Regions from separate parts of the Streptomyces sp. NPDC090088 genome, predicted to be linked through region 1. Evidence: riboswitches for the same ligand, from Rfam matches in the RefSeq annotation. Region 1 holds a riboswitch; each other region holds the start of a gene.
The links. Region 1 has a riboswitch for cobalamin ahead of metE (5-methyltetrahydropteroyltriglutamate--homocysteine S-methyltransferase). Riboswitches for the same ligand answer to the same signal wherever they lie in the genome.
Positions count from the first base shown of each region.

Region 2: it holds a riboswitch for cobalamin, as region 1 does, so the genes downstream of both, ACIPSJ_RS13195 (ribonucleoside-diphosphate reductase subunit alpha) here and metE (5-methyltetrahydropteroyltriglutamate--homocysteine S-methyltransferase) in region 1, are expected to answer to the same signal.
Region 3: it holds a riboswitch for cobalamin, as region 1 does, so the genes downstream of both, ACIPSJ_RS20455 (CbtB-domain containing protein) here and metE (5-methyltetrahydropteroyltriglutamate--homocysteine S-methyltransferase) in region 1, are expected to answer to the same signal.

Region 1 is NZ_JBIVDZ010000008.1:628,741-632,003, forward strand. It holds gene mhpD (2-keto-4-pentenoate hydratase) at 1-453, opposite strand, end outside; gene ACIPSJ_RS36690 (IclR family transcriptional regulator) at 528-1,271, shown strand; cobalamin riboswitch at 1,269-1,486, shown strand; gene metE (5-methyltetrahydropteroyltriglutamate--homocysteine S-methyltransferase) at 1,659-3,263, shown strand, end outside.
Region 2 is NZ_JBIVDZ010000002.1:988,826-992,088, forward strand. It holds gene ACIPSJ_RS13195 (ribonucleoside-diphosphate reductase subunit alpha) at 1-1,650, opposite strand, end outside; cobalamin riboswitch at 1,776-1,924, opposite strand; gene mctP (monocarboxylate uptake permease MctP) at 2,106-3,263, opposite strand, start outside.
Region 3 is NZ_JBIVDZ010000004.1:34,561-37,823, forward strand. It holds gene pgm (phosphoglucomutase (alpha-D-glucose-1,6-bisphosphate-dependent)) at 1-380, opposite strand, end outside; gene ACIPSJ_RS20450 (CbtA family protein) at 675-1,430, opposite strand; gene ACIPSJ_RS20455 (CbtB-domain containing protein) at 1,453-1,674, opposite strand; cobalamin riboswitch at 1,711-1,851, opposite strand; gene ACIPSJ_RS20460 (enoyl-CoA hydratase/isomerase family protein) at 1,919-2,965, opposite strand; partial or broken gene ACIPSJ_RS20465 (LysR family transcriptional regulator) at 3,028-3,263, opposite strand, start outside.

The DNA.
Region 1 (3,263 bases):
GATGGTGATGTCCCAGTCGGCGATCCGGCTGTCCACGATCTCCAGCGCGGGCAGCGCGAAGGCGGTGGCCCGCAGGAGGTCGGCGACGGTCGGGTCGCGGTGCGGCAGGTCCGCGCCCAGCACCAGGGCGACCTCGGCCTCGACCTTGGGCTGCAGCAGCCGTCCGGGGGCGACGGTCTCGCCCTCGCCGACCGCCATGTCCGCGAAGAGCGCCCCGAAGTCGGGCTGCCCGACCCCGAGCTGGCGCTGCACGGCGGGCGAGGTCAGCCCGATCTTGCGGCCCACCAGCCGGCGGCCGGCCGCCACCCCCCGCTCCACATGGAGCCGCTGCACCGCGTAGGCGGTCTCGATGTCGCCCTCGGGGAGCAGGGCGCGGACGGGGGCGCAGGGGGTACCGGTGCGGGTGGCTTCGTCGAGGACGTCGGCCACCTTGGTGACGAGGTCGGGGCTCATGCCGACAGGTATAGGCGGGCTCCGCGAGACCGGGCAAAATATGTTCCGTGACACGGAACAGCGCACAGGGGAGCATGCTCGACAAGGCCGTGGCCGTCCTGGACTGCTACCGGCCGGACGGCGGCGCGTTCCGTCTGACGGAACTGGTCGAACGGTCCGGGCTGCCCAAGACGACCGTGTTCCGGCTCTGCGCCGACCTGGTCCGGCTCGGTCTGCTGGAACGGGACGCGGAGACCTACCGGCTGGGCGGGGCCCTCTTCGAGCTGGGCTCGCTGGTGCCGCGCCGGCAGGATCTGCGGGAGGCCGCGCTGCCCTTCCTCCAGGACCTCTTCGAGGCCACGCACGAGACCGTGCACCTCGGGGTGCGCGAGGGCCACGAGGTGGTCTACGTGGAGCGGATCCACGGCCACGACGTGCTGCGGCTGCCGTCCCGGATCGGCGGCCGGCTGCCCCTGAGCTGCACGGGGGTCGGCAAGGCGCTGCTGGCGTTCTCGGGCTCCGAGCTGGTGGAGGAGGTGCTGGCCGCGCCGCTCCCCCGGCTCACCCCGCACTCGATCACCGACCCGGGGCGGCTGCGCACCGCCGTCGAGCAGGCCCAGGTCGCGGGTCTGGCCTACGAGGAGGAAGAGGCCGCGCCGGGCGTCAGCTGCATCGCGGCGCCGGTCTTCGACGGTCCCACGGCGGTCGCGGCGCTCTCGGTCGCCGTGCCGTGCGGCCGGTTCCGCCCGGCGCAGCTGGCCCCGGCGGTGCGGACGGCGGCGCTGGGGCTGTCGCGGGCGCTGCGGACAGTTCCCCGCACCCCCGACCGGTCGCGCTAGGCTGGCGCCGCAGCTGGTTCGTCCCGTCCGCCAGACGGGACGTCGCAAGAGGGAACCCGGTGGGAATCCGGGACTGCCCCGCAGCGGTGAGTGGGAACGAACGCCGTCATACGCACTGGATCCACCGGGTCCGGGAAGCGACGGCCAGTAGGTGTCCTCCGGTCAGGAGGGCGTGCCCGCGAGTCCGAAGACCTGCCACCTGCCCGTGCGCGAACCACTCGTGCGCGGACATCCCGGTGACCTCGAGGGCGGGTCGGCGCACACATCGGACGGACGGTCGCGTACCGGCATTGCCGCGTACGACCGCTGCCGTCCGGTTCGTCACCCCTTCGCGCTCTCGTCCCGTCGTCCGGGATCTCAGGGATTCATCTCGCGAAGGAGATCTCCGTGACCAGCAAGTCCACAGCCGCGGTGGCCCGGGCCACCGTGTACGGCTACCCCCGTCAGGGGCCGAACCGGGAGCTGAAGAAGGCGATCGAGGGCTACTGGAAGGGCCGGGTCGACGCCGACGCCCTGCGGGCCACCGCCGCCGGACTCCGCCGGAGCACCTGGCGGCAGCTCTCCGGGGCCGGCGTCCACGAGGTGCCGACCGGCGACTTCTCGTTCTACGACCACGTCCTCGACACCACCGTCATGGTCGGCGCGATCCCGCAGCGGCACCGGGCGGCCGTCGAGGCCGACGCCCTGGACGGCTACTTCGCCATGGCCCGCGGCACCCAGGACGTCGCGCCGCTGGAGATGACGAAGTGGTTCGACACCAACTACCACTACCTGGTCCCGGAGTTGGGTCCGGACACGGTGTTCGCGGCCGACTCGGCCAAGCAGGTCGGCGAGTTGCGGGAGGCCCTGGCCCTCAGCCTCGCCGCCCGGCCGGTCCTGGTCGGGCCGGTCACCTATCTGCTGCTCGCCAAGCCGGCGCCCGGCGTGCCCGCCGGTTTCGACCCGCTCACCCTCCTCGACCGGCTGGTCCCGGTGTACGCCGAGGTGCTCGCCGACCTGCGGGCGGCCGGCGCCGAGTGGGTGCAGCTGGACGAACCCGCCCTGGTCCAGGACCGCACCCCGGCCGAGCTGGACGCCGTCGCCCGCGCCTACTGCGAACTGGGCGCCCGCGCCGACCGGCCCCGGCTGCTGGTCGCCTCCTACTTCGACCGGCTCGGCGAGGCCCTGCCGGTGCTGGCCAAGGCCCCGGTCGAGGGGCTGGCGCTGGACTTCACCGGGGCGGCGGCCGCCAACCTGGACGCCCTCGCCGCCGTCGGCGGGCTGCCCGGCAAGCGGCTGGTCGCCGGGGTCGTCAACGGACGGAACATCTGGGTCGACGACCTGTCCGCGTCCCTCGCCGTCCTCGGCACCCTGCTGGGCCTGGCGGACCGGGTCGACGTCGCCGCCTCCTGCTCGCTCCTCCATGTGCCGCTGGACGCGGCGGCCGAGCGGGACATCGAGCCGCAGATCCTGCGCTGGCTGGCCTTCGCCCGGCAGAAGACCGCCGAGGTCGTCACCCTGGCCCGGGGCCTCGCCCGGGGCACCGACACGATCGCGGCCGAACTGGCCGCCAACCGCGCCGACCTGGCCTCCCGCGCGGCTTCGCCGATCACCCACGACCCCGCCGTCCGGGCCCGCGCGGCGGCCGTCACCGCCTTCGACGCCCGCCGCTCCTACCCGTATCCCCAGCGCGCCGCCGCCCAACGCGCCCGTCTCCGGCTGCCGTTGCTGCCCACGACCACCATCGGCTCGTTCCCGCAGACCGACGAACTGCGCACCGCGCGGGCGGACCTGCGGGCCGGGCGGATCGGCACGGCCGGGTACGAGGACCGGGTGCGGGCCGAGGTCCAGGAGGTGATCGCCTTCCAGGAGAAGGCCGGGCTGGACGTCCTGGTGCACGGCGAACCCGAACGCAACGACATGGTCCAGTACTTCGCCGAGCAGCTCACCGGCTACCTGGCCACCCGGCACGGCTGGGTCCAGTCGTACGGCACCCGGTACGTCCGCCCGCCG
Region 2 (3,263 bases), on a different contig from region 1:
CATGATCCGCTCGGCGATCCGGGTGGAGAGCGCCTTGGCCTCGGGGGAGTCGAAGGGCAGCCGCAGCTTGAAGAAGACGTCCTGGAGGCCCATCGCGCCGAGCCCGACGGGACGCCACTTGGCGTTCGAACGGCCCGCCTGCTCGGTCGGGTAGAAGTTGATGTCGACGACCCGGTCCAGGAAGGTGACCGCGGTACGGACCGTCTCGTCCAGCCGCTCCCAGTCGATGTCACCGCTCGCCGTGTCGACGAACGCGCCGAGGTTGACCGAGCCGAGGTTGCAGACCGCCGTCTCGCCGTCGTCCGTGACCTCCAGGATCTCCGTGCAGAGGTTGGAGGAGTGGACGACGTGGCCGGGGACGGCCGTCTGGTTCGCGGTGCGGTTGGCCGCGTCCTTGAAGGTCATCCAGCCGTTGCCGGTCTGCGCGAGGGTCCGCATCATCCGGCCGTACAGGTCGCGGGCCGGGATGGTCTTGCGGGCCAGCCCGTCGGCCTCGGCCTTGCGGTAGGCCGCGTCGAACTCCGCGCCCCACAGGTCCACCAGCTCCGGCACGTCGGAGGGGGAGAACAGCGACCACGGCTCGTCGGCGTTGACCCGGCGCATGAACTCGTCCGGGATCCAGTGCGCGAGGTTCAGGTTGTGCGTACGGCGGGCGTCCTCACCCGTGTTGTCGCGCAGCTCCAGGAACTCCTCGATGTCGGAGTGCCAGGTCTCCAGGTAGACCGCCGCCGCGCCCTTGCGCCGGCCGCCCTGGTTCACGGCGGCGACCGAGGCGTCCAGCGTCTTCAGGAACGGCACGATGCCGTTGGAGTGCCCGTTGGTCCCGCGGATCAGCGAACCGCGCGAACGGATCCTGCTGTACGACAGCCCGATGCCGCCGGCGTGCTTGGAGAGGCGGGCGACCTGGTGGTAGCGGTCGTAGAGGGAGTCCAGCTCGTCCTTCGGGGAGTCGAGGAGGTAGCAGGACGACATCTGGGGGTGCCGGGTGCCGGAGTTGAAGAGGGTGGGGGAGGAGGGGAGGTAGTCGAGGCGGCTCATCAGCCGGTAGAGCGCGGCGACTTCGTCCAGTGCGCGTGCGGTGTCTCCCCCAGAGGGGGTACCCCCATCGGCGAGGCCTGCGGCGACCCGGAGCATGAAGTGCTGGGGGGTCTCGATCACGCGCCGGGTGATCGGGTGGCGGAGCAGGTAGCGGCTGTGCAGCGTGCGCAGGCCGAAGTAGCCGAAGCGGTCGTCGGCGGCCGGGTCGACCAGGGCGTCGAGGCGGGCCGCGTGGACCCGGGCGAACTCGGCGGTGCGGTCGGCGATGAGGCCCTCGCGGTGGCCGACGGCGACCGACTCCGTGAAGGACGTCACGCCCTGCGAGGCGGCCTCGGCGCGGACGGAGATCGTGAGCAGGCGGGCGGCCAGCCGCGAGTAGGCGGGGTCCTCCGAGATCAGACCGGCGGCGGCCTCGGTGGCCAGCTCGCGCAACTCCGACTCGTCGGCCCGCGCGGACCGGCCGCGCAGCGCGGCGGCGGCGACCCGGCCGGGGTCGGCGTAGGGGAGGTCGGCGGTCAGCTCGGTCAGGATCCGCAGCAGGGCCGTTCCGGGACCGTCGGTCTCCGGCACGGTCGTGGTCGCTGAAGCCGGTTCGGCTGGCGCGATGGTCACGTGGGGCTCTCCCTCGCTCGGCACGGGGCCTGGCGGAGGGCAGCGGGCAGCGCGAGCGCGCGGGGGCGCGTCGAGAGACCCTGGCCCACTCCACGAGGCCCGGACGTCAGAACACCCGGGCCGGATTGGCCGGGCGTGCTGTCGACAGGTCCTCGGACTGACTCTCGTGCGCAGATACGCACAAGTACACCGTTGCGGGACAGTTCCGGATTCGCACCGGATTCCCCTGTGGCGGCAGCGAGCATGAGCATACATCTAGTGCCGGGTTGTCGTGTCACCCCCAGATGTTGTGTCGTGGAGGTGTCGGAGCGTCAGGTGATCTGTACGGTGAGATACGAGCAGCGGGCCGCCGAGGGGGGTGCTCTCGGTGGCCCGCTGCGGGTTCGTCGTGGTTGCTCGCGCCCACGCGGCGGAGCCGCAAATCGATGCAGCCCCGCGCCCCTGGGGGGCGCGTTCTAGTGGGCGCTTCCCGCGACGGCCGGGGGGAGTTCGGCTTGGACGCCGGGGTCGCCCGCGTCCGCCGTGTAGTCCGTCGGCTTGGTCTCGTCGATGCCCTCGGGGGCCTTGAGGGCCTTGAGGGCGAAGGTGAGGACCACGGTGACGACCACGTTCATCACGAACGCCGTGAGGCCGATGTAGCCGATCTCGCCGATGCCGGGGATCTCCTTGGCGCTGCCGCCGAAGTGCTTCTGGGTGGGGGAGGCGACGCCGTAGGCCGCGGCCGTGCCGTAGACCATGCCGACCGCCCAGCCCGCGAGCAGGGCCCAGCGGTGGAACCAGCGGGTGAACAGGCCGCCGACCAGGGCCGGGAAGGTCTGTAGGATCCAGATGCCGCCCAGGAGCTGGAAGTTGATGGCGACCGTCTTGTCCATGGTGAGGACGAAGACCAGCGCGCCGACCTTCACCAGCAGGGAGACGATCTTGGAGACCTGGGCCTCCTGCTTCGGCGTGGCGTCCGGCTTGATGAAGTCCCGGTAGATGTTGCGGGTGAAGAGGTTCGCGGCCGCGATGGACATGATGGCCGCGGGGACCAGGGCGCCGATGCCGATCGCCGCGAACGCCACGCCCGCGAACCAGTCCGGGAACATGTTCTCGAACAGCTGGGGGATCGCCAACTGGCCGTTGGTGACCTTGACTCCGGCCGCGATGGCCATGAAGCCCAGCAGGGCGAGCAGGCCGAGCATCAGCGAGTACAGCGGCAGGATCGTGGTGTTGCGGCGGATCACGTCACGGCTCCGGGAGGAGAGCGTCGCGGTGATCGAGTGCGGGTACATGAACAGGGCGAGCGCGGAGCCCAACGCCAGCGTGGCGTACGTCCACTGGCCCGCCTCCGCCGGTGCCAGCGCGCCGCGCGGTTTGCCGGTCGCGGGGTTGGTCTGGGCGAACGCCTGGCCCGCCTTGGCGAAGATGTCGTCGAAGCCGCCCAGTTTGATCGGGATGTAGATGATCGCCACCGCGATGACGAGGTAGATCAGCCCGTCCTTCACGAACGCGATCAGGGCGGGGGCGCGGAGGCCGGAGGAGTAGGTGTAGGCCGCGAGGACACCGAAGGCGATGAGCAACGGCAGGTCCTTCACGAACCAGTTGGTGCCGTCGCCGCCGCCGACGCCCAT
Region 3 (3,263 bases), on a different contig from region 1:
AGGATGGCGTGTGAGACGGCGGGGGTGGGGGTGTAGCCGTCGGCGCTGTCGACGAGGACGGTGACGCCGTTGGCGGCGAACACCTCCAGGGCGGTGACCTTGGCGGGCTCGGACAGGGCGTGGGTGTCGGCGCCCAGGAAGAGGGGGCCGTCGGTGCCCTGGCCGCTCCGGTACTCGCAGATGGCCTGGCTGGTGGCCGCGATGTGGTCCTCGTTGAACGCGGTCGTCAGGGACGATCCGCGGTGTCCCGAGGTGCCGAACGCGACCCGCTGGGCGGGGTCGGCCGGATCGGGGTGCAGCGCGTAGTAGGCCGTGACCAGCCTGGCCACGTCGACGAGGTCCTCCGGAGCCGCCGGCCGGCCCGCTCGCTCATGCGGCATGAGTCCACTTCCTCCGCAGTCGTTGATCGATCGCTCGACGCCCATCTTTCCCTGCCGACGGTGGCGGACGCGAGTGCGGCACCGGCTCGGCCGCGAAGACACGGCGGGTTCACGGCCGGTTCACAGCGGGCGCGGGATTCCCGGGCGCGGGTCCCGGACGTCTCGTGGTCACGCCGCTCGAAGACGACCGCCGAGGCGGTCGGCGAGCGCGTCCGGAGCGTGTCCGAGGCAGCCGCCGGGCGTGCGAGAGGGCCCCCGGTGGTGCCGAAGGGCCCTCGCGTGTCGTCGGGTCGGTCAGTGTGCCGCGGGGACCGTCCGGCGGGCGGACGGGGCCTTCGCCGGCTTCGGGTTGAGCACGCGCTCGGCCAACTCGCCGAAGAGCAGCCCGAATCCGACCCACAGCGTCACCTGGATGGCGAGCGCGGAGAGCCGGAACCGCCACAGCAGGGTGGCCGGGAAGTCCTTCGGCACCTCGTTGACGGCCGGCAGGAACTGGTAGGCCAGTGCGATGACGACGGCGAACCCGACCACCGCGAGCACGGACGCCCACCAGGTCCCCAGCCGGGGCTGGAGCCGCTTGCCGAGGATGGTCGCGGCGACCGCCAGCAGCACGCCGAGCAGCATCATCAGGAAGTACAGGGTGGTGCGCTTGCCGATGGTGTCCGGGTCGCCCACGGAGGGCGGGTTGGCCGGGTACTTGAGGAACGGCACCACGTACACGGCGAGCAGTGCGCTGCCGGACAGCAGCAGCGCGGTCGCCCGTGGCGAGAAGCGGCCGACGCGGCCGAGGGCGAAACAGAAGGCGAGGGCGGCGATGCCGCCGAAGGCGACCCCGTAGACCAGGACACCGGTGGCCAGGCCGGCGGTGGACTGCAGGGAGCGGGAGACGACCTCCATCTCGTGCTCGTGCGCGTGGGCGTCCTCGAAGCTGATCGCCTTGTCGACGTTCGGCTCACCGAGTACATAGGCGACGACGAGGGCGAGCACGCCGGCGGCCAGGCCGGCGAGCATGCCCCGCACCAGGAGGTTGCGAACCGTTGCGGAGTTCATGGGCGGTACGGCGTCCCTCGCGTCAGTGGCAGGGGAAGCCGAGGAGGTGGCGGGCGTCGTGCACCCACTCGTGGACGTCCGTGCCGCTGAACACGGAGGTGGCGCCCTGCTCGGCGCCGACGAAGTAGAGCAGGATCATCATCAGGATGCCGAAGAAGACCGCCCAGGGAGCTATCGCGGACAGCGGCAGCTTGGCGGGAACGGCAGGGGTGTTGGCTGTCGGCGGAGCGACGGTCTGCGCCATGGCAGGACCTCCTCTGGGAGTTCGCGTCCCATCTCGGTGGTGCGTTGGACGACGGCCACGGGTCTGACTCGCAAGCGCCCGGGGGCTCTTGCATACAGTGGCGCGACCGTGCCGGATTCCCACCGGCTTCCGTCTCGCCGTCGTCGATATCGGACAGACCGTACCGCGTGTCAGGGGCACGGCCAAGACCGCGTCACCAGGCGTGATCTTCATCTCCCGCCTGGTGGGCGGTCACCGGCGGGGTTCAGCCGGTCGGCGCGAGGCCCAGTTCGCGCGCGCCGAGCGGGGCGAAGAAGCGGTCGACGTCGGCGTCGGAGACCTCGGCGAGGGTGGCCGGTGACCAGTGCGGGTCGCGGTCCTTGTCGACGACCTGGGCGCGGATGCCCTCCACCAGGTCGTGGGTGGCGAGGGTCGCGCAGGAGACCCGGTACTCCTGGTCCAGGACCCGCTCCAGCGAACCGAGCCGCCGGGCCCGGCGGACGGCTTCGAGGGTGACCTTCAGGGCGGTCGGCGACCTGGTGAGCAGGGTCTGCGCCGTCTCCTTGGCCGCCGGGTCGCCGTGGGCGAGCAGCCGGTGGAGGATCTCCTCGACGGTGTCCGCGCCGCCGTAACAGGCGTCGATCCAGGCCCGTTGCCCGTCCAGTTCGCCTTCGGGCGCCTGCCGTACGTGCCGGGCGAGCGCCTCGGGCACGGGCAGGTCGGCGAGGTCGGCGACGAACGCCGGGAGCGCGCCGGACGGCAGGTGGTGGTCGGCGAGCCCGCACAGCAGGGCGTCGGCGGCGCCGATCGGTGCGCCGGTCAGGGCGAGATGGGTGCCCAGTTCGCCGGGGGCGCGGGCGAGCAGATGGGTGCCGCCGACATCGGGGACGAAGCCGATGCCGGTCTCCGGCATGGCGATCCGCGAGCGTTCGGTGGCGATCCGGACGCTGCCGTGAGCCGAGACACCGACACCGCCGCCCATCACGATGCCGTCCATGAGGGCGACGTACGGCTTCGGATAGCGGGCGATCCGGGCGTTGAGGTGGTACTCGTCGCGCCAGAAGGCGGCCGAGGCGGTGCCGTCCCCGTCGCGGGCGTCGTCGTGGACGGCGCGGATGTCACCGCCCGCGCACAGGCCGCGCTCCCCCGCGCCGCTGATGACGACGGTCTCCACGGCGGGGTCGTGCTCCCACGCCGTCAGGGCCTCGGCGATCCGCAGCACCATCGCGTGCGACAGGGCGTTGATGGCCCGGGGCCGATTGAGCGTCAGATGTGCGGCCCGACCGGCCGTGTGCAGCAGGACGTCGCTCATCCGGACGCCTCCGTGACGCGCATGATCTCGTCGGTTCCTTCCAGCAGCGGTGGACGCGGTGGTCAGGGACGATCTTCCCCCGACCGGTCCGTCCGCGGCGCGGCGGCTCGGCGCAGGGCGTCGCGGCAGGCCACCACGGCCGGGTGCCCGCCCCGGCCACGGCGTACGACGGTGAGGACACGGCGTCGCGCGGCGAGTTCCCGCAGCCCGACCGACTCCGGCGGCCCGCTCCGGACCGGACCGGGCAGGAAGGCGGCCGCGAGGCCCTCTTCCACCAGGCGGAGGTGGAGCAGCAGAT